One region of the Gudongella ferriphila genome, then DNA from elsewhere that is predicted to be linked to it. Evidence: riboswitches for the same ligand, from Rfam matches in the RefSeq annotation. Region 1 holds a riboswitch; the other holds the start of a gene.
The links. Region 1 has a riboswitch for lysine ahead of lysA (diaminopimelate decarboxylase). Riboswitches for the same ligand answer to the same signal wherever they lie in the genome.
Positions count from the first base shown of each region.

Region 2: another riboswitch for lysine. It lies ahead of ACKVDP_RS05140 (alanine/glycine:cation symporter family protein); the one in region 1 lies ahead of lysA (diaminopimelate decarboxylase).

Region 1 is NZ_JBJXRK010000001.1:374,160-389,282, forward strand. It holds gene ACKVDP_RS01855 (sugar ABC transporter ATP-binding protein) at 1-516, shown strand, start outside; gene rbsC (ribose ABC transporter permease) at 517-1,485, shown strand; gene rbsB (ribose ABC transporter substrate-binding protein RbsB) at 1,555-2,466, shown strand; gene ACKVDP_RS01870 (dipeptidase) at 2,508-3,488, opposite strand; gene ACKVDP_RS01875 (dicarboxylate/amino acid:cation symporter) at 3,586-4,851, opposite strand; gene dapF (diaminopimelate epimerase) at 4,882-5,721, opposite strand; gene lysA (diaminopimelate decarboxylase) at 5,735-7,030, opposite strand; lysine riboswitch at 7,140-7,323, opposite strand; gene galE (UDP-glucose 4-epimerase GalE) at 7,448-8,455, opposite strand; gene ACKVDP_RS01895 (site-2 protease family protein) at 8,485-9,615, opposite strand; gene ACKVDP_RS01900 (YjiH family protein) at 9,738-11,225, opposite strand; gene speB (agmatinase) at 11,230-12,198, opposite strand; gene ACKVDP_RS01910 (sigma-54 interaction domain-containing protein) at 12,399-13,790, opposite strand; gene ACKVDP_RS01915 (NAD(P)H-hydrate epimerase) at 13,906-14,541, opposite strand; gene ACKVDP_RS01920 (ISNCY family transposase) at 14,754-15,123, shown strand, end outside.
Region 2 is NZ_JBJXRK010000005.1:40,062-55,184, reverse strand. It holds gene ACKVDP_RS05190 (D-serine ammonia-lyase) at 1-320, opposite strand, end outside; gene ACKVDP_RS05185 (C-terminal binding protein) at 542-1,567, opposite strand; gene ACKVDP_RS05180 (aminotransferase class I/II-fold pyridoxal phosphate-dependent enzyme) at 1,580-2,740, opposite strand; gene murJ (murein biosynthesis integral membrane protein MurJ) at 2,768-4,273, opposite strand; gene proB (glutamate 5-kinase) at 4,319-5,107, opposite strand; gene ACKVDP_RS05165 (glutamate-5-semialdehyde dehydrogenase) at 5,124-6,365, opposite strand; gene ACKVDP_RS05160 (indolepyruvate oxidoreductase subunit beta) at 6,443-7,015, opposite strand; gene ACKVDP_RS05155 (thiamine pyrophosphate-dependent enzyme) at 7,029-8,801, opposite strand; gene ACKVDP_RS05150 (protease complex subunit PrcB family protein) at 8,958-9,800, opposite strand; gene ACKVDP_RS05145 (amidohydrolase) at 9,868-11,490, opposite strand; gene ACKVDP_RS05140 (alanine/glycine:cation symporter family protein) at 11,544-12,986, opposite strand; lysine riboswitch at 13,169-13,352, opposite strand; gene ACKVDP_RS05135 (M20/M25/M40 family metallo-hydrolase) at 13,529-15,123, opposite strand, start outside.

The DNA.
Region 1 (15,123 bases):
AATGGAATAGCATACCTTTCAGAGGACAGAAAAGAAAACGGCATTGTTCTTGGAATGGATCTTGTTGAAAATGTAACCCTTGCCTCCCTGAACAATTATGTGGGCAGGATAGGCAACATCGACAAGTCAAAGGAACGTGATTCCACTGACCGCTACATCAAGAGCATGTCAATCAAGGCTGCGGGAAGAAATCAGCTACTTCAATTCCTAAGCGGTGGAAATCAGCAAAAGGTTGCACTTGCAAAAAACCTGGATACGAACCCTGGCATACTTCTGTTGGATGAACCAACCAGAGGTGTTGATGTGGGTGCAAAGAAAGAAATCTACGAACTGATAAACAAGTACAAGCAAGAAGGCATGAGCATACTGATGGTTTCATCGGAGATTCCAGAGATACTTGGAATCAGCGATAGAGTAATGATTATGCACGAAGGAAGGATTAGCGGTATCATTGATATCGCGGATGCTGACCAGGAAAAAATTATGACCTATGCCGTAGGAAAGGAAGTGAGCTAAATGGGTAAGTTTTCATTGAAAGGAAGGAACTGGAAGCAATTTTTATCAGACAACAAGCCAGTTGTGGTCCTTCTGATACTGGTTGTAACAATGTCTTTTCTCAGCGACAGGTTTCTGACCTGGTCAAACATCATAACAGTCTTGAGACAGACCTCAATTAATGCAGTTATAGCAACAGGCATGACCTTTGCCATCCTTATTGGAGGAATTGACCTTTCCGTTGGTAGTGTGCTTGCAATAACCGGTGCAATTGCCGCAAGCCTTGTTGCAAGTGGCATGAATATTATCCTGGTGGTAATCCTGACCCTGCTTATTGGTCTGGGAATTGGACTGTTGAACGGACTTCTTATAAGTAAGGGTAGATTACAGCCGTTTATAGCCACTCTGGGCACAATGACACTCTTAAGAGGCCTTACCCTTGTTTACACCCAGGGTAGACCAATCAGCATCTTTGGTTCAGACACCTCGGCGATGTTTTCAAAAATTGGTACAGGATATTTCCTGGGTATTCCAATACCTGTGTATATAATGTTAGTTGTATTCTTCATTTCCTGGTATACCCTGAATCATCTGAAAATCGGTAGATATACCTATGCCCTTGGTTCAAACGAAGAGGCTACAATGTATTCAGGAATAAAGACAGACAATATTAAACTGTTTGTCTATGCAGTGGCAGGGGTTCTTGCAGCTCTTGCGGGTATTATCGTAACTGCAAGACTTGGTTCAGCTCAACCAACTGCCGGATCCGGCTACGAGCTTGACGCCATTGCAGCGGTTGTAATCGGTGGAACAAGCATGGCCGGAGGAATAGGAACGATTTTTGGTACTGCCATCGGAGCAATGATAATTGGCATACTAAACAATGCCCTTAACATGCTTCAGGTTTCATCATACTATCAGGATGTTGCCAAGGGCGTAGTAATACTTATCGCTGTACTTCTGGACAGGAAACAGCGTAAGTCCCGTTAACCAGGTTTCGACCCGAGTGGGTTGAGATATATGAGAAAGCGATAAAAAATAAAGGGGGAGAAAAAATTGATGAACAAGAAAAGGTATTTTGCACTTGCGTTGGCCCTTGTATTGGCAGTAGGGCTTGCAGGATGTGGCACAGGAGGAACTGACAACGGAGGCGGCGAAGGTGAGTATACTATAGGATTGGTGGTTTCAACCTTGAACAACCCATTCTTTGTGGATCTTAGAGACGGTGCCCAGGCAAAAGCTGATGAGCTTGGTGCCAGCCTTATAGTTCTTGACTCACAGGACGATGCAGCTACAGAGCTTTCAAATGTTGAAGACCTTGTAAATCAAGGTGTTGACCTAATCATGATTAACCCAACTGACTCAGATGCAGTAGGAAGTGCAGTTGCAGCAGCAAACGGAGCAGGCATTCCAGTGATAACCCTTGACAGATCAGCCAATTCTGGGGATGTAGTGGCTCATATCGCCTCAGACAACGTAGCTGGCGGAGAAATGGCCGGAGAATTTATCGTTGAGCAGCTTGGTGGAGCAGGTAAAGTTGTTGAGCTTGAGGGAATACCTGGAGCATCAGCCGCCAGAGAAAGAGGCGAAGGCTTCAATGCAGCCATAGAAGGAACTGACCTTGAGGTAGTTGCAAGACAGACCGCTAACTTTGACAGAGCCGAGGGTCTTTCTGTAATGGAGAACATTCTTCAGGCACAGCCAGAAATCGATGCGATATTTGCACATAACGACGAAATGGCATTAGGTGCACTTGAAGCTGTCAAGGCGTCAGGAAGAGACATTATGATAGTTGGATTTGACGCAACAGATGATGCTGTTGCCGCTGTTGAGGCAGGAGACCTTGCAGCAACCGTACAGCAGCTTCCAAAAGACATCGGTTCAATCGGTGTTGATACAGCAATGAAGGTGCTTGGCGGAGAAACAGTGGATGAATATATCCCTGTAGCCCTAGAGCTTGTAACTCAATAGCAGCACACAACAACTAAAGCACGGCCTAGGCCGTGCTTTACTTACTTCATGGACTCCTTAATAACCCTAAGTGAATTTTTATAGGCCAGCTTCTCGATCTGTCCAATGCTCCACCCATCCTTTTGGAGTGCTTGGAATATCATGGGCATCTTCTCTATACTGTCCACTTCCAGGTCTCCACCTATTCCATCAAAATCCGAGCCAAGGGCAACAACATCCTCCCCACCTACATTCCTCATATGGTTCAAATGCCTTACCATAAGTTCCACCGTGCTCCTATCGGTATTGGTGTCCGGCTGAAGAAAATGAGGAGCAAAGTTTATTCCGGCGACCCCTCCCTTTTCTCCCAGGATTCGAATCATCTGGTCCGTGAGATTTCTTTTGTGTGGCGAGATTTCTCTGGCATTTGAATGTGAAGCCACAAAGGGCTTCTTGCTTATTTTAGCCACATCAAAAAATCCACCGTCTGAAAGATGGGACACATCCACAATCATCCCCAATTCATTCATATATTCCACAGCTTCCCTTCCAAACTCCTTAAGACCCTTTGTCATTATGTTCTTGTCGTCAGAATTCGGATATCCAAAGCAGTTCTCAAAGTTCCATGTTAGGCTTATAAGCCTAATGCCCATGTCATGATAATGCCTAAGCTTGTCAAGACTGCCCTCCAAACTTCTTCCATCCTCTATGGTCAATATTGCAGACATCCTTCCATCCTTTTCATTCTGTATAATGTCATCATAGCTGCCTGCAAGCCCTATCATATGGATGTTTCCAGCAATCTCCTTCTTCAAGGTTTCAACAAGTGTATTTATGTAAATGTCGTCCTCTATAACCTCTCCAGCATTCTCCATAAACATTTCCTCGGTTGGCAGAAAAACTGCAAAAAACTGAGCCAGTGACCCACCCTCATTCATGCGTCCAAAGTCCACGCTTGTCTGATTGTTTTGGAGCAGACTTAAATTCCCTTCCCTTCCAACTGTATGCATAAGTGTATCGCAGTGCAGGTCAATAAATTTCATCTGGTGATCCTCCTCTATTTTTCTTCAATCAATAAAATGTTCCGAAGGTTTAATACCCTTCGGAACATACTTTACCACATTGAAATCACATAATCAATTATGCTTTTGAAGGGATTGCCTTTGAGACTGTCTTTCCAAGCCAGTTCTTGCCTTCAACAATTCTAGTTACCATCATTGATGCAACGGCGTCACCGGATGCATTAATCATGGTTGCAGGTGGATCCACCAAAAATCCTATGGTAGCAACAATTGGGAATGCCTCTGGTGGGAATCCGTAAATGGTGACAATTAGCATCTCACCGATTAGTCCTCCACCTGGAACCCCTGACATTACAACTCCACCAAGAACCGCTATAAGAACCGCTGTTACATAGGTTCCAATCCCTGAAAAGTCCTGACCGAATATCCCAAATAGGAATGCTATCTTAAGTATTGACGAAAGGGCTGTTCCATCCATGTGCATGGTTGCACCTATTGGAAGGGCAATCTCCCTTATATCCTTGGGCACCTTCATCCTCTCCGTTGCTGTAAGATTCACCGGCAGAGTTGCTATAGAGCTGCAGGTTGCCAAGGATGTAACTGCTGGATTAAGTACATTTTTAAAGAATATTCTGGTTCCCTCCATACCTCCAGCCCAGTAGGAATATGCAAAGAACGCTATAAAGAAATACGCTATGCAAAGCGGATAGTAGATCGCCATTGACCTTAGATAAGCACCAAGGAGCTGAGGTCCATATTCAGCAATAAGTGCTGCAAAGTAAGCTCCTAGACCTATAGGCGCATACAGCATGATTATACCTATCATTTTCATCATGACCTTGTTGAGCATATCCAAGGCCTGTGCAATCTTGTTATCCTCTCCTCCCACCATGCTTACACTGAAGCCAAACAGTATTGAAAACACTATCAGCGGCAGCATATTTGATCTTGATAGAAGAAGTGGAAAATCGCTTACTGTAAATGCATTTACCAAGGCATCACCTATGCTGATCTCATCCAGGGTTGCAGCCTCCATGACGATGCTGACTCCCTCTGCAGGAGGAAACGCCTTTACCACAACAATGATCAAAACAGCTGCAATTGCTCCCGTTATTATGAATACTGAGAACATGCTCCCAAGGATTTTCCCAAGTCTTTTCATGTTCATCATGCTTCCCACTGCACTGCTGATACTTAGAAAGACCAATGGTACAACTGCCGTAAACATCATGTTAATGAACAGGTCACCCAGTGGTGCCAACACCCTTGCCCTCTCACCGAAAACCAGTCCTATAATTGATCCAAGGATAATTCCTGTAAGCAGTATCATTGGAAATCTGTAGCTTTTCCAAATTGAATTTGTGTTTGTATTTGAACTTGTCATTTAATAACCTCCGTCATATTATAGTTCGTATTAGTACTTCAGATCTTCATCCAGCACCTTTCCCTCTGAAACAAAGGTTGCAGAGCCGCTAAGGAAGATATCCTCCACCCCATCGGGATTAAGGACTACCTGGATAAGCAGCTCTCCTCCTGGCATGTTTATATTTACCTGGTTTCCGGAAATCATTCCTTTTTTCACCAGTACATATCCAACAGATCCAGCTCCTGTTCCACATGCAAGTGTGAAGTTCTCAACCCCTCTCTCAAAGGTTTTTGCAGCCACACTTCCATCCTGTCTTAGCCAATAGAAATTTACATTTGCGCCCTTTGGAAGACTTTCACTCCATCTCAGACCTTTTCCGATCCTGTAAAGCTCTTCCTCCGGCAAGCTGTCAAAGTCCGGCATGTCAAGTACCAAATGTGGCAGTCCCGGACTCCCAAGCTCAACATAGGAGCATTTGTACCTGTCATTGCCCAGCTCAAGCCAAAGCTCTTCCTTGTACTCACTTGGACTGTTCAATCTTACCCTGTAGGTTTGACCATCAAGTCTCCAGCCTCTTACCACACCCGATATGGTCTCAACCTTCTGCTTTTCCCCGGATATTCCATTCTCATAGGCATATCTGCAGATACATCTTGCACCGTTGCCGCACATCTCGCCTTCTGTTCCATCAGCATTGTAGAAGTGTATCCTGAAGTCTCCACAGCCCTCGGAGTGATCAATGAACATTATCCCGTCTGCTCCAATAGAGGTTCTCCTTGCACAAAGGTTTCTGGCTATTTCTGAGAAGCTCTCCTCAGGGAGCTCCTCAATAATGTTATTTATGATTATGAAATCATTTCCTGCTCCATGCATTTTTGTGTATTCCATAGTATTTCTCCCCTTATATCATCCATGATGGCACAATCTCATTTCTTAGCATATCCTGGTAGGTTTGTCTCTTGACAACAAGATAGTCCTTACCCTCCTTGACAAATACCACTGCGGGAATTGGGTTTTTGTTGTAATTGCTTGCCATTGAATGTCCATAGGCCCCCGTTGAAAATACGCAGATCACATCCCCCGACTCAGGACTTGGCACATTGATGTCCTTGATCAGTATATCCCCGGATTCGCAACATTTCCCACATATGGTCACCTTATCATCTTTGCCCAGATCCATCTTGTTGGCTATTACACCAGTATACCTTGCCTGATAAAGGGCAGGACGGATATTGTCAGTCATCCCACCATCAACTGAGACATACTTTCTCACTCCCTCAATGTCCTTGATATTGCCAACAGTATACAATGTTATGCCTGCTTCTCCAACTATGCTTCTTCCAGGCTCAATAACAACGGTTGGTCTATCAAGTCCTAATTCCTTGTAGTGACCCTTGATTCTATCCATCAAGGGATCTGTAAAATATGAAAGTGGTCTTCTTGGTTCATCCGTATATCTGATCCCAAAGCCTCCCCCAAGATTAATCTCCCTTATCTCAAAACTGAACCTGTTCCTGATTTCGTCCACATGGTGCAGAAGAACATCTAGTGCACCAAGGTGTGACCCGTTGTCAAAAAGCTGTGAACCTACATGAAAGTGAAGTCCAATGAAATTCACCCAAGGTGATCTGATCGCGTCCTCAACGGCAGGATAGAATACTTCCTCATCCAAGGGAATCCCAAACTTTGAATCCTTTTTCCCCGTGGTTATATACTCATGGGTTTCGCTTTTTACGCCAGGTGTTACCCTGTACATTATATTTGTCTTCTTACCGGTCACCTCACATATCCCTTCTATAATCTGAAGCTCCTCGATGCCATCCACGATAATTCTACCCACTCCGTATTCAATTGCAAGAAGGAGCTCCTCGTAGAGCTTGTTGTTGCCATTGAATTCTATCCTTTCTGCGGGAAAGCCCACCGATATGGCTGTATAAAGCTCTCCTCCAGATACCACATCCACACTTAGACCCTCTTTATCTATAAGTTTGAGCATTGCCGATGTGCTGAATGCCTTGGCCGCATAGGCAACCCTGGTATTGTCGTATTTATCTAAAAAATCATCTCTCAGCTCCGCTATGCGATTTTGTATGTCTGTCAGTGAATAAACATATAACGGAGTCCCGTATTTTTTGGCCAGACTGACAGTGTCACATCCATCAAAATGGAGCCTCCCGCCTTTTTCTTCATATATCAATTCAATATTCTCCCTTCAACTTGTTTTCAAAAAATAAAAAACCTGACAGGTTGGTCAGGTGATTTTCTACATGGCAATGCCATAGGATACCCTCTCCCCTCTTGCTCTTATGTGAGATAGCACAACATCAAGGTACCGAGCTTAATACCAGGATGACAGTCCTGCACCTGTTAAGTACAGACCCAGCAACAGACTTTGGTGTCTGAAGCTTCGGCGATTGCTCCTTTTCCAACACATCACAGGATTCCGTCCTCTGTATTGGTACTTATAGAAACCGCGCCTCTACCTCACCCGCAGGGATGAGGATTTTTATTTAGCTATTGTTGAAGATATTAACACAGAATAAACACATGTGTCAATACCAATTTTATCAATTTTTCAAAATTGCATGAAAATAATGCATCCTAACAAATGTTTTCATTTACACATATCCTGGATAAGCCTCCATTGGTAATCCCATGAATCCCTTACAATATCACGGATATCCAGCTCAGCCCACCATCCAAGTTCCTCCATGGCCTTTGACGGATCCGCAAAGGAAACACCAATATCCCCTTCTCGCCTTTCTACAATCTCATATGCTATCCTTCTGCCATTAACCTTTTCAAAGGATTGGAGTATCTGGAGCACCGAGGTTCCCTTGCCCGATCCCAGGTTATAGATGTGCACTCCCCTTTTCTGCTTTTCAAGGGCATGGATGTGTCCTCTTGCCACATCCATAACATGTATGTAATCCCTAATCCCGGTTCCATCTGGAGTGTCATAGTCTCCGCCGTATATGAACAGCTTCTCAATTTCACCAGTTGCAATTCTTATTATATGAGACATCAGGTTCCCGTCATCTGTTCTCATTTCCTCCCCAAGGATGCCTTCCGGATGTGCTCCGGCAACATTGAAGTACCTAAGAATAGTTATGTCCGGCTTGCCATGAAGCGAGTAGGCATTTCTGAGAATTTGCTCACATTTTATCTTTGATCCTCCGTAGGGGTTCAATATTTCACCTATTTCTGCATCCTCGGAAACAGGAGATCTTGAGTTCCCATAAATAGCTGCAGACGAGCTGAAAACAAACCTTTCAACACCATGCTGAATGCATTTTCCCAGCAGTCTCTCAGTACCTTCCACATTGTTCAGATGGTACCTTTCAGGTTTCTCCATTGACTCCTTAACTGATTTAAGGGCAGCAAAATGAATCACCCCCTGAACATCATGGGAGGTGAAAATCTGATCCAGAAGTCTTCGGTCAAGAATGTCCCCCTCTACAAACTGAGCCTTGTTTTCACATGAACTGTTTATTCCATCCAGGGTCTCCAGCCTGGAATTTGATAGATTATCCAATATGAGGACCTTGTATCCCCTTTTAAGAAGCATGTGCGTCGTATGGCTTCCGATAAATCCCAGACCGCCTGTTACAAGAACCTTCAATGTTTGACCCCCCAATTAGCCTTATTATATCATTTGATGTTGTTAAGCTGCATATATATCCTTAGATGGTTCATTATATCTGTTCTTGAGACAATTCCTACCAGCCTGTCCTCCTCCATCACCAATACCCTTCCGATGTGGTTGCTGAATATCTTGCTCATTACATTGGATACTGTTTCATCGGTGGATACCACCAGGCCTTCACCCAGCTCTGTTGCAATGGAACCAACAGTTGTCACTCCCCACTCCTCCTTGGGAATCCTCTTTACATTGTCTATTGTTATAAGACCGATCACAGTTTCTTCATCCTCGATGGGGAATACATTGTACTTGTACCTGAAGAAATATTCCTCCACAGCATCCCTAACTGATACCGCCCTGTTAATTGAAACAACATCCCTTGTCATGAACTCACCAACCATTGTCCTGCTGAAGATATCAGATACAATTGTATTCTGATAGCTTGATTGTGAGGCCTGTACAACAAAATATCCAATAAAGAGAATCCACAGGCCATTTATGAGATTTCCATAAAACATGTTTGTGAGACCTATGAACATGAGGAAATAGCCAAACCACTGGCCGATTGTTGAGGCAATTCTTGTGGCCTTGTGTAGATTCCCCGTAAAATGCCAGATGGCAGCTCGTAGGACCCTTCCTCCATCCAAGGGAAAGGCCGGAAACATGTTAAATACTGCAAGCACAAGGTTTATTGAGGACAGGTAAAGAAAAACCACTGCAAAATACTCTGGCAGCAAAAGAGTTTCAGAAGCAATACCCAACCCTCTGAAAAGAACCACCAGAAGCAGGCTCATCATTGGACCAGCAATAGCCACAAGAAATTCCTTTCTCGGGCTGTCCGGTTCCTTTTCAAGGTCAGCGATCCCACCAAAAATAAAGAGGGTTATCCTTTTGACCCCAACACCAAGCCTGTTAGCCACTAGGGAGTGGGACAGCTCATGGGCGATTATTGACAGGAGCATGAGTATTGCCACGGATGCTCCAAGAATCCAGTAGATTTCCTGACCCCAATCAGGATACCTGGCTGGGAAGAAGCCTGTGGCCAAGGTCATTGAAATAAGAAGAAAGGCCGCAAGCCAGCTAATGTTGATTTCAATCCTTATTCCTTTGATGGTACCAATCAGGAAAGATCCCTTCATAATAATCAGCTCCTAAGTTTCACTAAAACTTCTCCATCTGTTATGATTATACCCTGAATCCCTGAAAAGAAAAACAACCTCAGTAACAGCAATAATTGTTACTGGGGTTGTCTCGTTGTTATCTAGAATAGTACTCTCATAAATAGTGAAGCTATTATTATGGCAAAAAATGTTCTCTCCAAGAATACAACGACCAGTTCCCACAGCTTCATCGGCAACTTCGACGCCATCATCACAACAATTGTCTCAGCAAAGAATATGATCTGCACAATGGATACTGCTGTAACCATATATCTGGCACCGATATCAAGCACTGCAACCTTATCCGCTATAAGCAATACAGGAAGAAACATCTCTGCGATGCCCACAGGGAAACTGGGTGCTATCTCTACAGCATTTGGGACTTTAAGAAGATTCAGCAAGGGAACAAATAAACTTCCCAGCCAATCAAAGATCGGGGTGTTCTCCGCCATTATCAAAGCAGTTGTTCCTATTGCTGCCAGTAATGTAATAACCTTAGGCAAAACCTCAAGTCCATCCTTTAATCCATTTTTCAACTCACCTAACAATGGAGGAGCCGTAAATCCCTTTTTTACAGCTCTATCCAATGCAGTTTTAAGCAGCTTGTCGTTTGATGACTTAAGATTGTCTATATCCTTTTGTGTTTGCACCCTACCATCAAGATATATGCTTTTCTTATTTGAAAAGGGTGGTATTCTGGCTATTATTGCACTTACTATCAATGTTATGAGCAAGGACGAAAAGTAGACCGGTATAAAATGATCCTGTAGCCCTGCTGTCTTTATAACCATATAGGCAAAGCCAATAGACACAGCACTGAATCCTGTAGCCACCAAGACGGCTTCCTTTTCTGTATAGACTCCCCTCTTGTAAAGTTTGCTTGTTATTAGCACTCCAACAGATGAACTGGAAACAAAGGAAGCAATAGCGTTTACCGCCGCCCTGCCTGGAACCTTCCATACAGGTCGCATCAATGGTTCCATCAAGGATCCTATGAAATCGATCACTCCATAATTCAATAGGAATGGCATGCTAAGTGATCCAACAACAATTATCCAAAATACTGCGACCACTATTGCAGGTATGATTGTACCACCAGTTGCTGAACCTACAATTATTTCCGGGCCAACATAAGATGTTGTTGCGCTCAAGCTGTATAGGAGCGTAAATACAGCACCTGCACTGTACATCAATGGATGAAGATTTGAATCACCTTCATAATACCTATGTAGTGGACTGTCTTTTTTTGCAATGAATTTTCCATAAAAGCTTGTTATAGCTGTAGCGATTATTGTAAGAGTAATACCCCACAATCCAAAGTTTCCAGTTATGTTCATTATCCCATTATAAATCACACCAAAAGTGATGTCTGTCTCACCATTTATTGTTATGGGTACAAAAAATATGAATATGGCAATTGCTGTAAATAAAATACTTTGGAGTAGTCCAGCATTATAATCTTTCCTGCTTAAAGTGAAAGAATCAAGTACTGAAAGATCATTAAGGTCCAAATTCTGATCAGCAATTTCCTTTTTGGACAATACAGGTTTGGAATCATTTTGCAGTTTTGAATTTAGATTAAGTTCCATATTATCATCCTTTCATCTGTGCTTCTCTTTTTTGTATTGCCAGTACAGATAAAAACTCAAATACAACATTGGCTGCCAGTAGTGATGTTATTTCAGCATGATCATATGGCGGAGCTACCTCTACCATGTCCATACCTACGAAATTAAGTTCCTTCAGTTCTCTTACAAACTGAATTCCCTCAAGAGATGAAAACCCTGCAACTTCAGGTGTTCCAGTACCAGGTGCATAGGCAGGATCGAAGAAATCGATATCATATGTAAGAAACACCTTGTTGTCACCTATGATTTCTTTTGCCATCCTTATTGTCTCCTTGATTCCCATTTCCCTGACCTTGTGTGAAGGTATGGTTGTCAAACCAAGGCTTTTAGCCAATTTAAACTCTCCAGCATCATAGATTGACCCTCTCATCCCTATCTGTACAGATTTGTTTGGGTCTATGAGATTTTCCTCAATGGCTCTTCTAAATGGGGTTCCATGGTTATACTTCTCACCGAATACTTCATCATTAATGTCTGCATGAGAATCAAAATGAAGCAGACTTACAGGACCATGTTTCTTTGCTATGGCTCTCAGTTCAGCAAGTGTAATTGAATGATCTCCACCTAGGGCTATGGGGATTGCTCCCGCTTCAACAATCTCAGTAGCGAATTCTTCGATTTTATCATATGTTGGGTGAATATATCCAGGAACAACATTCACATCACCCAGATCTCCGCCCTTTAGGTAATCAAGAATATTAACTTCATGAATCGGATTGTTGGTTTTCATCATAACTGAAATATTTCTGATTGCCTGGGGACCAAACCTTGCTCCAACCCTATAGGAACAAGCTGTGTCAAATGGTACTCCATAGATTGCAAAATCCAATCCTTCAGCATTCTCAAATCTCTGCATTCTCATGAAATTACCTGTGTTGCAGAATCTGGGTGATGCAAAAGCTGTCGCTGGTTGCTTAATATCTTTTGTGTTCATACTAATCCCTCCTCGTTATTTGACAATAATACATTGCATGTTTCATGCCAAAACAAAAACCCCTTAAAACAGGGGTTTTCAAATATGCCCTCCATCGGCTGTAGGAATTATTTCCTATTTGAGTGAGGGGTTCTTATTGATTTATGATACATTAGGCATTAAGTAGTAGGCATTTTTTCCTACGTAATCGGATTTTTTTCCTATTTATCTTTAGGAAGATTGATACCATACCTTTGTATTTTTTTTCTTAGGGTACTCTCATCAATTTTTGCAGACCTAGCCATGTCTCTTATTGTGGAATGATTCGAAGCGTAGTTTTTAATTAATTTCTTCTCATATTCTTCCATAATCTCCTTGTGTGACAAGCCTACATCACTATGTTCTACATCTGAATTTAGGCTAAATCTAACGTCATCTTGGTCAATTATCTCAGTATCACTTGTTACGATCAACCTTTCTATTGTGTTTTCAAGCTCCCTCACATTTCCAGGCCAGGAATAATCCAAGAGATATTTCAAGGCAGATGGTGATATTTCCTTGTTCAGATTGTAGTAGGAATTTAACCTTGAAAGAAAGAGTTTGATCAGTGGTACAATATCTGCATTTCTTTCCCTCAATGGTGGAATCAATATTGGAACTACCTGAAGTCTGTAATAGAGATCCTCCCTAAACTTACCTTCATCGATAAGTTCTCTTAGATTCTGATTGGTAGCTGATATTATCCTAACATCAACATCTATATTCTCATGGGCACCAATAGGTTGGATTTGCCTAAACTGAATAAGTGATAATAGCTTTACCTGTGAAGATAGGGGAAGCTCACCAATTTCATCCAAAAAAAGGGTACCTGTGTCAGCATACTGAATCAACCCTTTTTTGCCCCCCTTGAGAGCACCCGTAAATGATCCTTCTTCATAACCAAAAAGCTCAGATTCAATCAAGGTCTCTGGGATAGATGAACAATCAACCTTCACAAATGGTTTATCATACCTACCGGAATTTTCATGTATGTATTTCGCTAGCATACTTTTCCCAACACCAGATTCACCTTCGATCAAAATCGTTGAATCAACATTTGCTACCTTATCAGCCAGCTTCAAGATGTTATTCATTTCCTTGCTTCTGTTCAATATTTGATTGGATGAAAGGTATTCAGCTGAATACTTGGTAAGGTCACGGGTGATCCTTGCATTTTCCTTTCGCAGCTCTGCAAGCTGTCTACTCATGCTTTCAAGAATCTCAATATCTCTGCAGTACACTATTACTTTTTTTAATTCCCCTGATTCAAAAACTGGTTTACCTGTAGCATATATTAATCGGTTGTTAACTTTCTGTGTTATCTTTACAGGCTTCCCTTGTTCAATTACATCTAGGGCCACAGATTCTGAAAAGATTCCCTTTTCAACAAGATCGTGCATGTTCTTACCAAGAATATCTTCCTTCTTAATCCCATCTATTTTTTCAGCAGCGTTGTTGTAAAACAGGGTCAATCCCTTATTGTCAACAATATGCACACCGACTTCCACATCATCCAACACTGTTTTGAATAGGTTTGGACCAATATTCTCAATTGTGGTTGCTTCATTAACCATACGTTCACCTTCCTAATTCGTAACAGAATCTGCTATCACCTTATTATAGATTACAAGTCAGCATCTTTGCAAACCTAAAAAGACCATCTGTTTGATTCTTGACAAGCAGATTCAATTACTCATGATAGTCCGGTATACCTATATCCTCAACAATAACCTCTCCTGTATACACCTTTGCGTCTGCCAAACCCTTTTTCATCCTATGGAATGTCACAGTCCATCTTGCCTTGACAGCTATTCCCATAGGCTCACCTGTATCACCATTTAGACCCGATGGTATGTCCACTGCCAAAACCGGTTTATAACTATTGTTGATTATCTCAATCGCCTTTCTGTAAAGCCCCGTTACATCACGTGAGATGCCTATGCCGAATATGGCATCAATAATCAAATCTGAGCCCTGGATGCTTTTTCTAAGATCCTCAAGCATATTTCCCTCGGCAATTTCCTTGATTTCAACTCCAAGGTTCTTAAGGATACTTAAGTTTATTCCGAAATCCTTTGTTCTCCTCTCCAGGTTCCCAAGGATAAACACTGCAACATCCCTTCCAGACAAATAAAGGTGTCTAGCCACAGCCAACCCATCTCCACCGTTGTTTCCGACGCCGCACACCAACACTATCTTCTCAGAAATGGGACTAATATTCTTGACCACCTTAAGGGCTGCATTCTCCATAAGCACAATACTAGGTATGCCGATTTCCTCTATTGCATATCTATCCATTTCCTTCATTTCACTGCAGCTGATCATGATCCTAACCCTCCTCTATTATCATATGTACTATCTTTTTCTTACCCTATCCATTGTATATGTACTCCAGGAAGATTGCCCATTATACTGCAAAAAAATGCTGGAATATGGATTTGATGGGTAAATATGTGTTTATCTTTTGATAATGTCACCTTATAATTATCTTTTGATTATGTCACAATAATCTTATGAAAAAAGAGGTGCAATACTTATTGAATGATAAACAGATCAACAGATACAGAGTTTTATCAAACGTAATCGAAGGAAATCTTAAAGCTTGTGATGCTGCTAAAAATCTCAATTTGAGTGAACGTCAAGTATACCGCTTAATTAAAGGAGTGAACAAAGAAGGCGTGACTTCCCTCATTCACAAGAATTCCAACAAGAAACCTTCCCACACTTTTGATGATGAGTTTAAGCAACACATTCTAAGTTTAAGGAGTTTCGAACGCTATAAAGACTCTAATTTTACACATTTTAGAGAACTCTTAGAGGAGCGTGAAAGCATCTCCATTAGCTACAATGCCCTGTATACTCTTCTGACTTCAAATGGGTTCAAAAGTCCCAAGAAGAGACGTAAAT
Region 2 (15,123 bases), on a different contig from region 1:
CCTCTTGCCTTGATTGATCCCGCTATTGAAAGCAGGTCGTCCCTCTTTAAGTACAGTTCCCCTGGAATGGCACTTCCGCTGTCCCTTTCGATCCAGCTCATCATTTCCGGTATGTGAGAAATAGGAGATTCTATTATTCCATCCCTTGATTCAGGAAATACCTTTGCAAGATAAGGTGCAAACCGGTGCAGTCTCTTTTCCGCATCCATTACCTCCAACTCTGTAATGGGGAGCTCATCCTTTATGTCATCAAATTTTCTGTATCCCGGGTTGGTCCAGTATACCTCCCGCATGGATTTGAGGTCATTAATTATATCCATAATATCCCTCCAAATATAATAGTCTCAGAGTATCCTCCTGAGACTATTATACCCCAAATGTAGTTGTTTGTCTTTATTGTTGCACTGTGAAAGAATTGACAAGGGTTTGATATTCGGAAAGGATGTATAGGATCCTGTCTTTTTCTATGTTACATAGCCTTAAGACTCTTCGCAGGCTCAGAGTGACAATAGCCTTGTCTTCCTGAACGCAGTGAGGGATCTTATCCTTTCAATTGTGAACTGTGAATTGAGATTTGTGAATTGCTTTTCAGTACCTCTCCGTTTCTCAAATTAACCGGCCTCTCTCCTCTTGCAATCCTTCCCACATCCCTTGCAGTGATCCTAAGCTGGTGTTCCTGGGCCTCATCTGAGAAGTAGGCGCTATGAGGGGTGACTATTACATTTGGAAGCTCCAGCAGCCCCTTCTCAGCCTCTGAAGGAGGCTCATGAAGGAGGACATCAAGACCGGCAGCAACAATCCTTCCCCTCTTGAGCATCTGGTAGAGTTCCTCCTGGTCAACAATTGCTCCACGTGCGGTGTTTACAATAACCACACCCTCCTTGGTCCACGAGAGAGCTTCCCTTGAAAACATTCCCCTGGTCTCATCCGTAAGGGGGGAGTGGATGGTTATATAATCGGATTCCCTCAGAAGGGTTTCAAATCCCACCTTCTCAACACCATAAGCTTCCATGACCTCACGGTCCACATAGGGGTCATAGGAAACCATCCTTACACCAAAGCCCTTGAGCTTTTCAGCCACCCCTCTGGCTATGGACCCAAAGGCAAAGATACCCACCGTGGAGCCCTTTAGTCTCCTGACACTGCCGATTCCATCTACGCTCCAGTCTCCCCTGTCCACGTTTTCAGTCACATGGTAGAGTCTCCTGCCACAGGCAAGGAGCAGCATAACCGTATGGGCTGAAACCTCATCCACACAGTAGTCCTTTGCATTTGTCACCATAACTCCATTGGCCGTTGCAGCTTCAATATCCGCAGCATCAAATCCCGTACTGGCAGCGCAAAAAGCCATCAGGTCAAGCTCTTTGTAGAGGCCCTCGTCCATCTGCTGATCCCAGGTCACAAGAATATCTGCACCCTTTAGCTTTTCCTTGGCCTCCTCCCTGGAAAGCACAGGCTTTCCAAGGAAAACAAAATCCTCTATACCCTCTTCACGTATATATCTTTCAAGGCTCTGGACCTCTTGATCATTCATTCCAGGCACCCCAACAAGTACAACCTTTCTCAACGGGACTCCCCCTTACTTGAAAATATCCATCCCTTCCATTCTATCGAAGGCCTCCTTCATCCTGTCAACCCCAAGGGTTACGGCCAGCCTAAGGTATCCCTCTCCTCCAGGACCAAAGGCATTTCCTGGAACAACGGCCACATGTGCCTCCTTTAGGAGCTTTTCAGCAACCTGGGCAGAGGACAATCCAGTGCCCCTTATATTGGGAAACAGGTAGAAGGTCCCCTTTGGCTCCATCACATGGACTCCCTTAAGCCTGTTGAGCCTTTCATAGGCATAGAATGTACGCTTTCTGAACTCCTCCACAAGCCCCGGCTGAATCTCACTCCTAAGTCGCAATGCGTGGATTGCAGCCCTCTGTGATATGGAAGGAGCCGAGTAGACATTGTTCTCGTTTACAGCCTTCATTACCTGTATGAAATCCGGCTTTGCAATTATGTATCCAATTCTCCATCCGGTCATTGCATAATCCTTTGAGAAGCTTCCAAGGGTGATGGTCCTTTCAGAAAGCCCAGGCAAGGTCATTGTGGGAACAAAGGGTGCCTGGTAGCTGTAGATGGTATAGATGTCATCGGCAATAATGAGGATATCATGCTTTTTGGCAACCTCACCGATCCTTACCAGGGTATCCCTGCTCAGGCAGCTTCCGATGGGATTGTTTGGGGTGTTGATTATTAAAGCCTTGGTCCGCTCTGTTATGAGTCTCTCCAACTTCCCCACATCCAGCTGATAATCCTCCTCTTCCTTTAGTGTCATGTACACAGGCACCCCACCAGCCAGCTTTACCTGGTCTGAATAGGGTGGAAAATAGGGAGAGGGTATTATGACCTCATCCCCTTCATCAAGAAGGGACTCCAGCACAAGCCACATTCCCTGACAGGCACTGGTGGTGACCATGACCTCATCAAGGCCAACCTTGTGATTGTATTCCTCATGGAAATATTTTGAGATTTCCTCCCTCAGCTCCTTCATGCCCACGGATTCAGTATATCTGGTGTATCCCCTCTTTGCATCATTGAAGGCTCCTTCGATTATCCTCTCATCGGTTATGACATCCGGATCGCCTATTGTGAAGTTTATAAGGTCATCCATTTCTGCCGCCTGGTCTGCACTTGCAGCAAGCTGGCTCTTTTCCCTTCCCTGGTATCTCTTTGCTATATATCTCTTGTCCATTTACTCTCCTCCATTTCGAATTTCATACTAGGCCCTGGTCACAAAAATTGCTGCAAAAAACGTCCCCAATCCCAGCACAGCTCCAACCACCACCATAACAAGGCTTGAAAGCAGCGAGTCCCCAAGGTAATGGGTCGTGCTTGACATGGTGATCACAAGGACCGATGCCATCATCACTCCTGCAAGGAGCACCTTTAATGACCTCAATGAAATATCCTTCCAGTGGATGAAGCCCATATTGCTATTCAAATCATAAATCCCGTATACAGATGTGATTATCACAGAAAGGCTGCTTCCAAGGGCAATTCCTCCCGGTCCAATCCACAATACAAATATAATATCGAAAATTACATTTAGCATAAGTGCAAATGCAGCTAAAACAATTGGCTCAGTGGTGTTTTCATTGGCGTAATAAAGCCTTGTAACAAGGAGCATAAGACTGGTGCCTATTATCCCTATGGCATAATACACAAGCATTGTTGAGGTTGCCTGGGTTGCCTGAGCTGTAAACTCCCCCCTCTGGTAGAAGATCCTTACAATGGGCTGGCCCATCACAAGGAGCATTACAGTGGCGGGAACCACAACCATTGATATAAGCCTTAGGGAATACCTTAGGGAATGATCCATCCCTTCCTTGTCCAGCCTGTGGTCCTTCTCGGACAGGACAGGGAATATTGCAGTGACCAGGGACATTACGACCACTCCCACAAACAGGTCTATTATATCCTTGGCATAGCTGAGCTCCGCAATTGTACCCTCTGCCAGGAAGGACCCCACAGCATTGTCTATGGCCTGGTTAAGCTGATTTATTCCAAGACCGATTACAATGGGGAACAGAAACCTGTTAAGTCTTATGATGCTTCTGTCATTGGTCACAAGAATTGGCTTGTACCTGTAGCCCTGCTTCCTGAAAACAGGCTTTGCAAGCATGTACGCCTGGGCTCCAACAGCAAATATCCCCGTTACCATCAGGCCCTCAAGACCAAAGAACCTGCTTAGAAATACAAGATAAAAAATGTATATGAGTGCATTGGCAACCCCACCCTTTGCCCCTGCCCTGAACAGGTGCTGACTTTGAAGGTAGCCTGCAAATATGGCCCTGTACACGTGGGCCATTACAATTGGGGCTCCATACCGGAACAGGCTTACTGCCTGCTTGTAGCCCTCGGGTCCAAAGCCGGGACCGAATATCCTGACAATGTAGGGTGCCAGAACGAAGTTCAGCACCATCAGGATCAGTCCCAGGATTGTCCAGTATGAAATCAGGTTGTGGGTGAACTCAAACCTGCCCTTCTTACCGTCCCTTCGGTCAATCTGGTGATAGATGGGAATCAGGGAAACAATTAATGCATCGGCCACTATCCCTATAAGGAAAATCGATGCTGAAAATGCAACAAGATATGTGTCTGTCCTGAAATTTGCCCCTATAAAAAAGGCAAGAAGAATTCCCTTTAGAAAATTCAACAGCCTCGCAAACAATCCGAAGGTCAGGAGATCCTGTGTCTGCTTTTTTATTGTCTGAAAGGACATCATGGCAATTACCCCTTTTTGTCTTGATTACAGGACTTCCCAGGAAGTCTAAGCTTTCCTGGGAAGAAATAGTGTCCCTTTTTTCTCTCCTGCTGATATCTGAGTTATAATATCCTTGGTCTTACCATGTGCCACAATCATTGGTATTCCATAGGCATTGACCATTCTTGCAGCCTTGAGCTTTGTCGTTATTCCACCGGTTCCAAATGAGCTTGTCTCTCCGATTGATATTTCCTTCTCCAGCTTGTCGATATCATCAACCACATCAATCAGACACGCTTCAGGATTGTCTGTAGGATTACAGTCATAAATTCCGTCAATGTCGCTCAATATGACCAGAAGGTCCCCTCCCCAAACAACGGTTGTATATGCTCCCAGCATGTCATTGTCTCCGATCTTGATCTCATCCACGCTTACAGTGTCATTTTCATTCACTATTGGAACCACACCCTCATCAATAAGTGTAAAAAGGGTGTTCCTTATGTTAAGAGTCCTGTCCTTGTTCTCGAAATCATCCTTTGTAAGGAGAATCTGGCCAATATGGATGCCGTGCTTGTTGAATATCCTTCTGTAGGAATCCATCAGCTCCACCTGTCCAATTGAGCATAGGGCCTGCTTGTAGTTTATGTCCTGCTGTCTTGACCACTTTCCTATTGTTGACACCCCTGCAATTCTTGCTCCTGATGAAACTATGATTACTTTTTTTCCCTGGTCCATCAGGTTCTTGACCTGAAGGATGAAATTATCTAGAAAATCCTTGTCAATGGTTCCATCTTTGCTGGTGATGGTGCTAGACCCCACCTTTATAACAATCTTGTTGGCATTTCTTATCATCATATCGTCCATCTTATCCCTACTTTCTGGTTTGTCCCTGTCCCATCACAAGGTATTTGTGGGTAACAAGCTGCTCAAGTCCAACAGGTCCCCTGGCATGGGTTTTCTGTGTGCTTATTCCCATTTCAGCTCCGAATCCGAATTCTCCCCCATCGGTGAACCTGGTGGATGCATTTACATAAACCGTTGATGCATCAACCTGTCGCTGGAATTTCAGGGCATTGCCCAGAGTCTCGGTGATTATGGATTCCGAATGCATTGTTCCGTATTTGTTTATATGAGCTATGGCCTCGTCCACATCCTCCACCACCTTGATGGCAAGAATGAAGTCGAGAAACTCTGTTGCCCAGTCCTCTTCAGTAGCAGCCTTGGCAGGGATTATCTCCCTTGTCTCCTCATCAGCCCTTAGTTCAACCTTATCCTTCAGGGCCTCGTATGCCATTGGAAGAAACTCCTTGGCCACCTTCCTGTTCACAAGAAGGGTTTCGCAGGCATTGCAGACTCCTACCCTCTGAGTCTTTGCATTTACCACAATCCTCACTCCATCTTGAAGCTTTGCCGTATCGTCAATATATACATGACAGTTTCCCTCACCTGTCTGAAGGGTCGGTACCGTTGCATTCTTCACAACGAAATCTATCAATGCTCCACTTCCCCTTGGTATCACCAGGTCAAGAAAATCATTGCTCCTTAGCATCTGAAGCACAAGGTCCCGGTCTGTGTCGTCGATAAACTCCACAACCCCCTCAGGAATCTCCGTCTTCTTAAGCCCCTCCTTTATTGCCTTTACAAGGGCGATATTTGAGTGTATGGCAGTTGAGCTCCCCCTCAGGAGTATTGCATTTCCTGACTTCAGTGCCAGACCAAAGGCATCCACTGTAACATTTGGCCTTGATTCGTAAACTATTCCAATGACTCCCAGTGGTACTGTCATCTTTGATATTGTTAGCCCGTTTTCCAGGGTCCAAACCCTGTCTGATTTCCATATTGGATCGGGAAGCTTGATCACCGTATAAAGACTTTCAATGATTCCATCAATCCTGCCATGGTCCAATAGAAGCCTGTCCACCAGACCCTCCTTCATTCCTGACTTTCTTGCTTTTTCAACATCCAGTGCATTGGCCTTTAGAATCTCCTCCCTGCTCCCGTCTATTGAATGGGCGACCTCCCTTAGTGCCAGATTTTTCTCATGGGTCGAAGCAACCGCAAGCTTTCTTTCCGATTCCTTCAACAATGCGCCCTTCTCCTGTAAACTGATCATTTCTTCCCCTCCTTTGTATCAAAAATATTTAACCTTAATTATATCAGAAAATTTAAATAATGAAAACTACTTATAATCTAGTCCTTCTGATACCCATACCCAATATTAAAGGCTTTAATATTGGCATCCTTTGCCTTGGGGGGCACATTTTCCAGGAGTACCTCCTCCCAGATTTCCTTATTGATATCCAGATGTCTTGCAAGTATTCCAAGGACCACTGTGTTCGCAGCCTTGATGTTCCCGGCCTCCTTGGCCTCCTTTACAGCATCCACCCGAATTACAACATATTCCTTTTCCAGGTCCCCTATGTCCTTTTCGGGATATTCCTTCTCTTCAAGAAGGACTGAGGATGGGTAGGTCCGCTTTTCATTTATGACAACTACTGCTCCTTTTCTTAGGAGGCCCTTCCACCTCAAGGCTTCCAGAGGCTCCATCCCAAGGAGAATGTCCCCTTCACCCACGGGAATATTTGGGGAGTGGACCTTTTCTCCAATCCTTGCAGACCCCCAGACCATCCCACCTCGCTGGGACAGACCCACAACATCATTGGTCTTCACGTCAAGTCCTGCCTTCAGTGCCGCTTCAGCCATTATCTTTGTGGCAAGGACAAGTCCCTGTCCTCCCACACCTGCCACCATTATATTTTTCATTTAAGTCCACCTCCTACCTGGATCTCTTTATTGCGCCTACAGGACAGACCTGGGCACATACGCTACAGCCTACACACATATCCGGATCGATAAAGGACTTGAGCTTGTCTATTCCCTGATACTCCTTCATCCTAATGGGTGGACAGTTTGTCTTTACACAGGTTCTGCAACCGATGCAGACCTTTGGATCCACGTAGAAGTTCTTTTCCTTTATCTTGAATCTAAGGGCGCATGGTCTTGTGGCAATTATCACTGAAGTGCCCTTCCGTCCGGTCTCCTCCTTGACGGCCTCCTTCATGGCCTTGTAGTCAAACTGATCAACCTCACGAACATTTGTAAAGCCAATGGCCGAAAGCATTGCCTTTATGTCCACCTTCATGTCATCGGCGGAATTGAAGTTTCCGCTGGATGCGTTGTGCTGACCTCCAGTCATTGCAGTTGTTGAGTTTTCAAGGATGATAAAGGTCATATTATCCTCCTCATCCATCTGGTGAAGCAGATTCACAAAGCCAGTCATGCCGGAGTGGAAAAAGGTTCCATCCCCTATTACCGACACAAGTGGTGCATGGTCACCGTTTCTCCTCATCATCTTGTTCATGCCCTTTGTGATCCCAACAGAGGCTCCCATTGAGATCATTATATCGGAGGCGTCCCATTGGTCCAGGGCAGCCATGGAGTAGCACCCTATGTCCCCTATGACCCTCACCTTGGCCTTTTTCAACACATCAAAGACCGGTCTGTGTGGACAGCCTGCACAAAACATTGGAGGTCTTGGGATCATCTGTAGCTTAGGTGCTTCAGACTCATCCACTCCTTCAATTATTCCAGCCTTCTTAAGTCCACGTCTTATATCTTCAATATGTAGCTCCCCAGTAAAGCTAAAGAGCTCCTTGCCCTTTGATTCTATCCCCATCAGGGTCAGTTCGTTTTCAATAAAGGGCATCATTTCCTCAAGCACTATAATATTTGAATACCTGTCAGCAAGCTCCCTCATCCTCTTAACGGAAAGAGGGAAGACCAGACCGAGCTTGTATATTGATACGTCAAGGTCCAGCTCAAGAAGATTGTAGTACATGAGCCCTGATGCTATTATAAGGGTGTCCGTCCCCTCCCTTTCATAAAGCTGATTTATTGGTATGTCATAGGCCGTTTCGGAGAGCTTCTCCAGCCTTTCCACCATTTCATACTGGGGCTTGAAGGTATGTGGTGGAAGCATTGTATATTTCTCCCTGTCAGGTGAAAAGCCCTTTATATCCATTTCAACCCTTTCTCCCATCTCAACAATGCTTCTGCTGTGGCAGACCCTTGATGTGATGTCAAGGAGCATGGGCATCTGGAAATTCTCGCTCATCTCCAGGGCAATCTTCATATAGTCCTTGGCCTCCTGACTATTTCCAGGGTAGAGGATTCCCATATTGGCAAACTTTCCAAATATCCTGTTGTCCTGTTCATTCTGGGAGCTGGCCATCCCTGGATCATCCCCCGAAACCAGTACAAAGCCACCGTTGATTTTTATCTGGGTGAAGGTCATAAGAGGGTCAGCAGCTATGTTCACGCCTACATGCTTCATACTTGCCATGGCCCTGGCCCCGTAGAAGGAAGCACCCATGGCCACCTCAAGGGCCACCTTTTCATTCACTGAAAACTCGCTGTATATCTCTTCGTATTCCTTAAGGCTCTCCAGCATCTCCACCGTTGGGGACCCAGGATAGCTTGCTGCCAAACGGCCGCCAGCCTCCCAGAAACCCCTTGCTATTGCCTGGTTTCCCGTCATTACACTTTTCATGAAAATCCCTCCTCTCATACCTCGATTTTACCACATTGTGCATTCCTGTTAAAGCGCTAAATCAAAAGGAAAAAATCTACCCAGGGGGACCGTCCCCTTGGGTAGATTTAAATAGCCGCAGGTCCAATACCTGCGGCATAATGTCCAGTCTTAACTCTACCTGAAGCCCTCCACAGAAAAGTCATATGGCGGCTCTCCAAGCTCCTTCCTGTCAATCTCGATTGTTATTGTCTTGTAGGTTATGACCTGAGGGACAATGGTCCCAGGATCAGGCGGTGTGATTATAAAGTCCACCCTGAAGTGGTCCGCTTCCCTCCTTATGCTGTCAACCCGAATGGTATAGCCTGGGGTTGGAAATTCCTTTGTCACAACAAGTGTTACAACATTCTCAGACACCCTTGTTGTCACTTCCTCCTGGTTGCTGTAGTTCTGGGTTACCCCAAGGGTCATGAAACTTATATTCCTCCAATCCCTAATTGCAGACTGAGTTCTCTGCAGCACAATTATGGCTTCAGCCTGAGTCAGGTTCCTGCCCGGATTGAAAACGCTGTTGCTCTCCCCATTTATTATTCCTTCCCTGTGAAGAAGTCTAAGATTGTTCTGGGTCTCCATTTGAAGTGATGATACGTCCCCAAAGGGCATCTGGTGGTCCTGGGCCGGTCTCATCCCAATCTGGATCAACCTCTCACCTAAAATATCTGCCATTCCCCTTCTTGTCAGTGTACCTGGTGCCGCTATTCCATCAACTGTATAGCCGTTGTCCTTAAAAAGGGAGGCCGATGACAATGTAAAGTCAACTCTCGAAATGCTTCCATCAGGACTCAACCCCTTGAAATCCTCCTTGGCCAGATATGGAAAGTAGCGGGTCGTAAATTCATCACTTATCAGACTCTTGGACCAATGACCCTCCAGCTTTTCAGCCACTGCACCAAAGGCAGCAGGTCCAGATGCAAATATCAATGTAAAAGCCATTATTACAGAAATTAACCTTCTAAACATATTGAAATACTCCCCCTTCCCTACAGGCTTTATACCCATGGGAAAGGGAAGTATGGTTACATTTCTATTACAAAGAGAGAATCCTCCCTCCAAACACCGTCATATCCACCTTGACATCCTTTATATTGTCCGGATGGATTGCGAGAATGTCATCAGAAAGTACCGCCATATCAGCAAGATAGCCCTCCGAAATCATACCCTTGTCATTTTCCTCAAAGGATGCATACGCACCCTCCCTTGTGAAGCCATAGAGGGCCTCCTGTACCGTAATGGCCTGGTCAGGCAGCCAGCCTTCCTGAGGGTTTCCCTGGAGGTCCTTCCTTGTGACCGCCTCGTAGATTCCCTTCATTACATCAAAGGTCTCAACAGGCGCATCGGATCCGCAGGGGATGTGGATTCCCATATCCAGCATCCTTTTCCAGTTGTAGGAGGTCTTCTCCCTTTCCTCTCCAACCCTGTCCCTTACAATCTTCCAGTCGTAGTCCAGGAATATTGGCTGGATGTAGGCAAGGGCGTCCAATTCCCTGAATTTCTCCAGCAGGGGCAAATCAGTTATCTGGGCATGGACTATTCCATGTCTGTGGTCCTCTCTTGGCTTCTTCTCAAGAGCCTTCTCAATGGCTTCAAACGCCATATACATCCCCTTGTCGCCAATTCCATGGATTGCCACCTGACAATTCTCATCATGGGCCATCTGCACAAGCTTGTCTAGGTAATCCTGGGTAGCGGTTTCAATACCCCTGTTACCAGGTTCGTCCGAGTAGTCATCTACCATTGCAGCGGTTCTTGCCCCCAGGGAGCCGTCAATAAGGAGCTTCAATGGACCAATCTTAAAGCTCTCATCCCCAACCCCAGTCCTGTAGCCCTTATTCAAAAACTCCTCCAGTCTTTCCTTCTTGGGCAGAAGACATTGCTCGTATATCCTGACAGTGTTTTCTCCTGCCTGGACCAGGTCCCTGTAGGCCTTGATGACATTCTCATAGTCACTTCCAGGAAGTGCCTCAAAATCATCCGTACCCACTGAAGTGATCCCCATGGCATTGAGATCCCTTGATGCCTTTCTAATCATATCCTTTATCTCATCCAAGGTAGGTGAAGGGATGGAGTCATAGACAACCCTCATTGCATCCTCCCTGAAAATCCCATTGGGCACCCCATCATCGTCAAGGTCAAACTGTCCCCCTGGAATCTGCGGGGTTCCCTTTGAGATTCCCATGATCTCCAGAGCCTTTGAGTTTACTGTTAGGACATGACCGCAGGTTCTTGTTACGCATACGGGATGGTCCCTTGAGACCCTGTCCAGGTCATACCTTGTGGGGAATCTCTTTTCACCATTGAAGTAGTCGTGATTCCAGCCCCGTCCCCTGATCCATCTACCCTCTTCAAGAGAGCTTTGCTCCATAAAGTCCCTGGTCCTTTGCACCACATCCCCCACTGAATCCGCCCCGTTAAGGTCTGCCATTGTCAATGAGTAGCCGTAGCTTAACAGATGCATGTGGGAATCGTTAAAGCCCGGGACCATCATCCTTCCCTTAAGGTCAACCAGCTCAGTGTTCTCATCCTTCATAGAAAGGATTTCTTCATCCCTGCCAACGGCAACCACTCTGTCTCCTTTTATGGCGACGGCCTGACAGACAGTCTGTTCGTCATCCATTGTCACCACTTTTCCGTTATAAAAAATCAAGTCCATCGTTTACCTCCTTAAAATAAGCCCCAGAGCCATAGCTCCAGGGCATGTAATTTCTATCTCTTTGCTTCCTCGTAGAACACCTTGAAGTTCTTGTCGAAGTCTCCCTCGCCCATGTGTCTTCCCCTGTAGTCCTTCACAAGTGCAATGAAGGTCGGGCTCAGGATTAGTATTGCAATTACATTGACAAATGTTGGTATGGCCGATGTAAAGTCTGCAAACAGCCAAAGTGTGGCTCCCGGAACCTCCCCGAATACCGCAAGAAGAACCATTGCGATTCCTGGGATTGGATATGTCCACTTGTAAACATTTAGTATGGAATCCTTGGTCTTTGGATTCTTTCTGAAAAGGTGTCTCAGAAGTATCTCATAGTATGCATACCAGCCGGTTGTTGTTGTAAGACCGAAAAGGAACACTGAAACAGCTATGATATATCTTCCAAAGGTTCCAATTCCCATCTCAAATGCACTTAGGGTAAGGGTAGCTCCTGCTTCTCCCGATGACCAGGCTCCTGTCATGATGATTACAAGGGCGGTGATGCTGCACACGATGATTGTATCTATAAATACCTCGAAGGATCCCCAAAGTCCCTGTCTTACAGGGTGGTCGGTCTTTGCTGTTGAGTGGATCATAGGTGATGTTCCCCAGCCGGCTTCATTGGAGTAGACGCTTCTTGCCATACCCATCTGAAGGGCTCTTGCCACAGCCGCTCCGGCAAAGCCGCCAACCGCTGCTGTCCCACTGATTGCTCCCGTGAATATCTGTCCAAATGCCGAGGGGAGTGCTCCAATATTTGTTATGATAATGAACAGGCCTGCAATAACATAGAAGGTGGTCATGAAAGGTACCAGTCTTCCAGCCCACTTGCCCAGGCTTGGAATCCCTCCACTGATGATAATGTATACAAGCAGTATGTATGCTATGGATACTGCTAGCAGTGGAATCCCGAAGGTGTTTCCAACAGCCTCTGATACTGTATAGTTCTGCATTGTAAGAAAGAATGTGGAGAATATGCCTCCTCCAAATATAAATGCCATGATTGGCCAGCCCTTAAAGCCCTTCTCTATTCCAAGACCCTTCTCCATGTAGTAGGTAGGACCTCCGTAGGGATTGCCCTTCTCATCCTTGGATCTGTAGTATACAGCCAGGGTAACCTCAGCCATCTTGATCATCATGCCCACAAGTGCGGCAACCCACATCCAAAGGACCGCTCCAGGACCTCCTACGGCTATTGCTGTGGCAACTCCACCGATGTTTCCTACTCCTACAGAGCCTCCAATTGCAGTAGATACAGCCTCGAAGGGAGAAATGATTCCCTCTGCTCCAGCCTCTCCTTCATGCTTCTTGAACAGCTTTCCAAAGGTTTCCTTCCAGATGTAGCCGAACCTCGTGAATTGAAAAAATCCTGTAGCAACAGAAAAATAAAGTCCTGTTCCAAGTATTGTGACTATCAGTGGTAGTCCCCAAAGCCAGCCAACCAAGGTTTCCAAAAATGCCATAATATCCCTCCTAAATTTATCAAGATAATAAAATTATAAGCTCGTACTGTCACAAAGTAAAGTGCGATTTTTGTGAAAATTTAAAATTTTTTATCCAGTCAAAAAAACAAAAAACCTGACCGGTAAGTCAGGTGATTTTCCACATGGCGATGCCATAGATTACCCTCTCCCCTCTTGCTCTGGTGTGAGATAGCACAACATCAAGGTACCGAGCTTTGTACCAGGATGACAGTCCTGCACTTCTTAAATGCAGACCCAGCAGCAGACTTTGGTGTCTGAAGCTTCGGCGATCCCTCCTTTCCCAACATTTCACAGGATTCCGTCCTCCATGTTGGTACTGATAGTAACCGCGCCTCTACCTCACCTATAAGGGTGAGGATTTTTTTTGATTTTTATGATGATAACACGGGGGAATATTCTCTGTCAATAGAAAATTTTAAATATGTTGTTAAATTTTGAATTTAGGCACAACTTCTAAAACGTTTTCATTGACACATTTACTGGCACCAAAAGAGAAAAGCGCGGATTTCTCCGCGCATCTTCTATCCCAAAAGACTCTTTATGGTATTCAGTGTCATGTTTGTTACATTCTCGAAGGTGTACTTCATATGGACCCTTTCAGTGAACTTGTGACCGTCCTTGCCAAATGTTCCAATGTTTACCACTGGGACATTTATATCCATGATGTCATCAATGGGGTGGTTGTACTTTGTGCCCCATGAGGGCATGTTCTTCTCAAGGGCCACCAGCTCGTGGGGATCGTCCGACAGGGCCATAAAGCTTGAGTCTGAAATGTAGGGGTAGAACATCTTCACAACAATTGGCTTGTCCGAGTGCTCCTGCACAAGCTCAATTGATCCCTTTACAGATTCAAGCAGGGCCTTTTCCTTGTCCGTCTTGCCGGTCATCTCAATCCTTGATGAGAACAGGGACGAGTAGTAGATAATCACAACTGGAGACTTGTCCTGGGACCATTTCCAGGCCTCCTCTATTACAGCCACTGAGAAGTCCCTAAGGTCCATGGAAGGATTCTTCTCGTTTAGGTCAGCTGCAAAATTCCTGATTGCAAGCTTGAATTTTTCCCCGTGTATTGTTATGAGCTCATTGTAGAACTCCTCCCAGGTGTATACCCTGGTCTTGTATGTAAATGGCGTGTAGGTGTGTCCGCCCATCTGGCAGTATTTTCTGTAGGAAGCATCCATTCTCTGGAGCACCTCTTCAAATGCCTCCTCTGCCTTCTCCTTCATCTTAAGGATAACATCCTTTGGACTCATGCTGTGTGTAAAGAAATTGTAGTAGCTATAGGCTGCAAGGGGGGTCTGGACAGTGTAACCAACCTTGGTGTCAGTCTGCTTCAGGCTAGTTGGAGGCACTGTAACCTCACCCTGGGCCTCGTCGCAAAGCTCTGGATTAAGGTCGATCTTTCTTGTGATTTCAGCCACCAGGGTGTTCGGATTAAATCCTCCAAAGGAATCCCCTACGTGGGTCTCCTTTCCTGTCACATAGAAGGACGGCAGAAGCTTCCCTATTGTACCAAAGTAAACATATCTGTTTTCATCCTTCTTGTGGTATGGTGTGGAGTAATCAGCATTTATGGCTGCCACATACTCCAGATTATGCTCCTCTTTCCACTGCTTAAGTATTTTCAGGGCTGATATTATCCCGTGGGAGTTGTCCTCCTCGTCACACTCTGCAATTGCAATCAGGTTTCCGTCAAGCTCTCCCGGATTCTCGGCAAAATATTTTATAAGGTACATGTGTCCTGCAACACCGGCCTTCATGTCAAGGGCTCCTCGGCCAAACATGTACTCCCCTGATTCAATATCCTGAAGAACCTCCTGGGACACATTCATACCCCTTAGGACTTCCGGCAGTTTTTCTGGATCAAAGGCAGCCTTCCAGTTTGTTCCGTAGTCATCCACCCCTACGGTGTCAATGTGGCCCATTAGTATTACAGTCCTGTTTGATTCTCCCTTTGTTCCCTTTACAAGGGCGATTGCATTGTGCCTTGTGACCTCGTCGTTCAAGGTCTCCTGGAACACAACCTGACCTGGATTATTTTTGAAGTAGTCCAGATTCATGTAGTAGTCATAAATCCATTTGGCTACATCACTTTCTCCCCCTGCCCTTACAATAC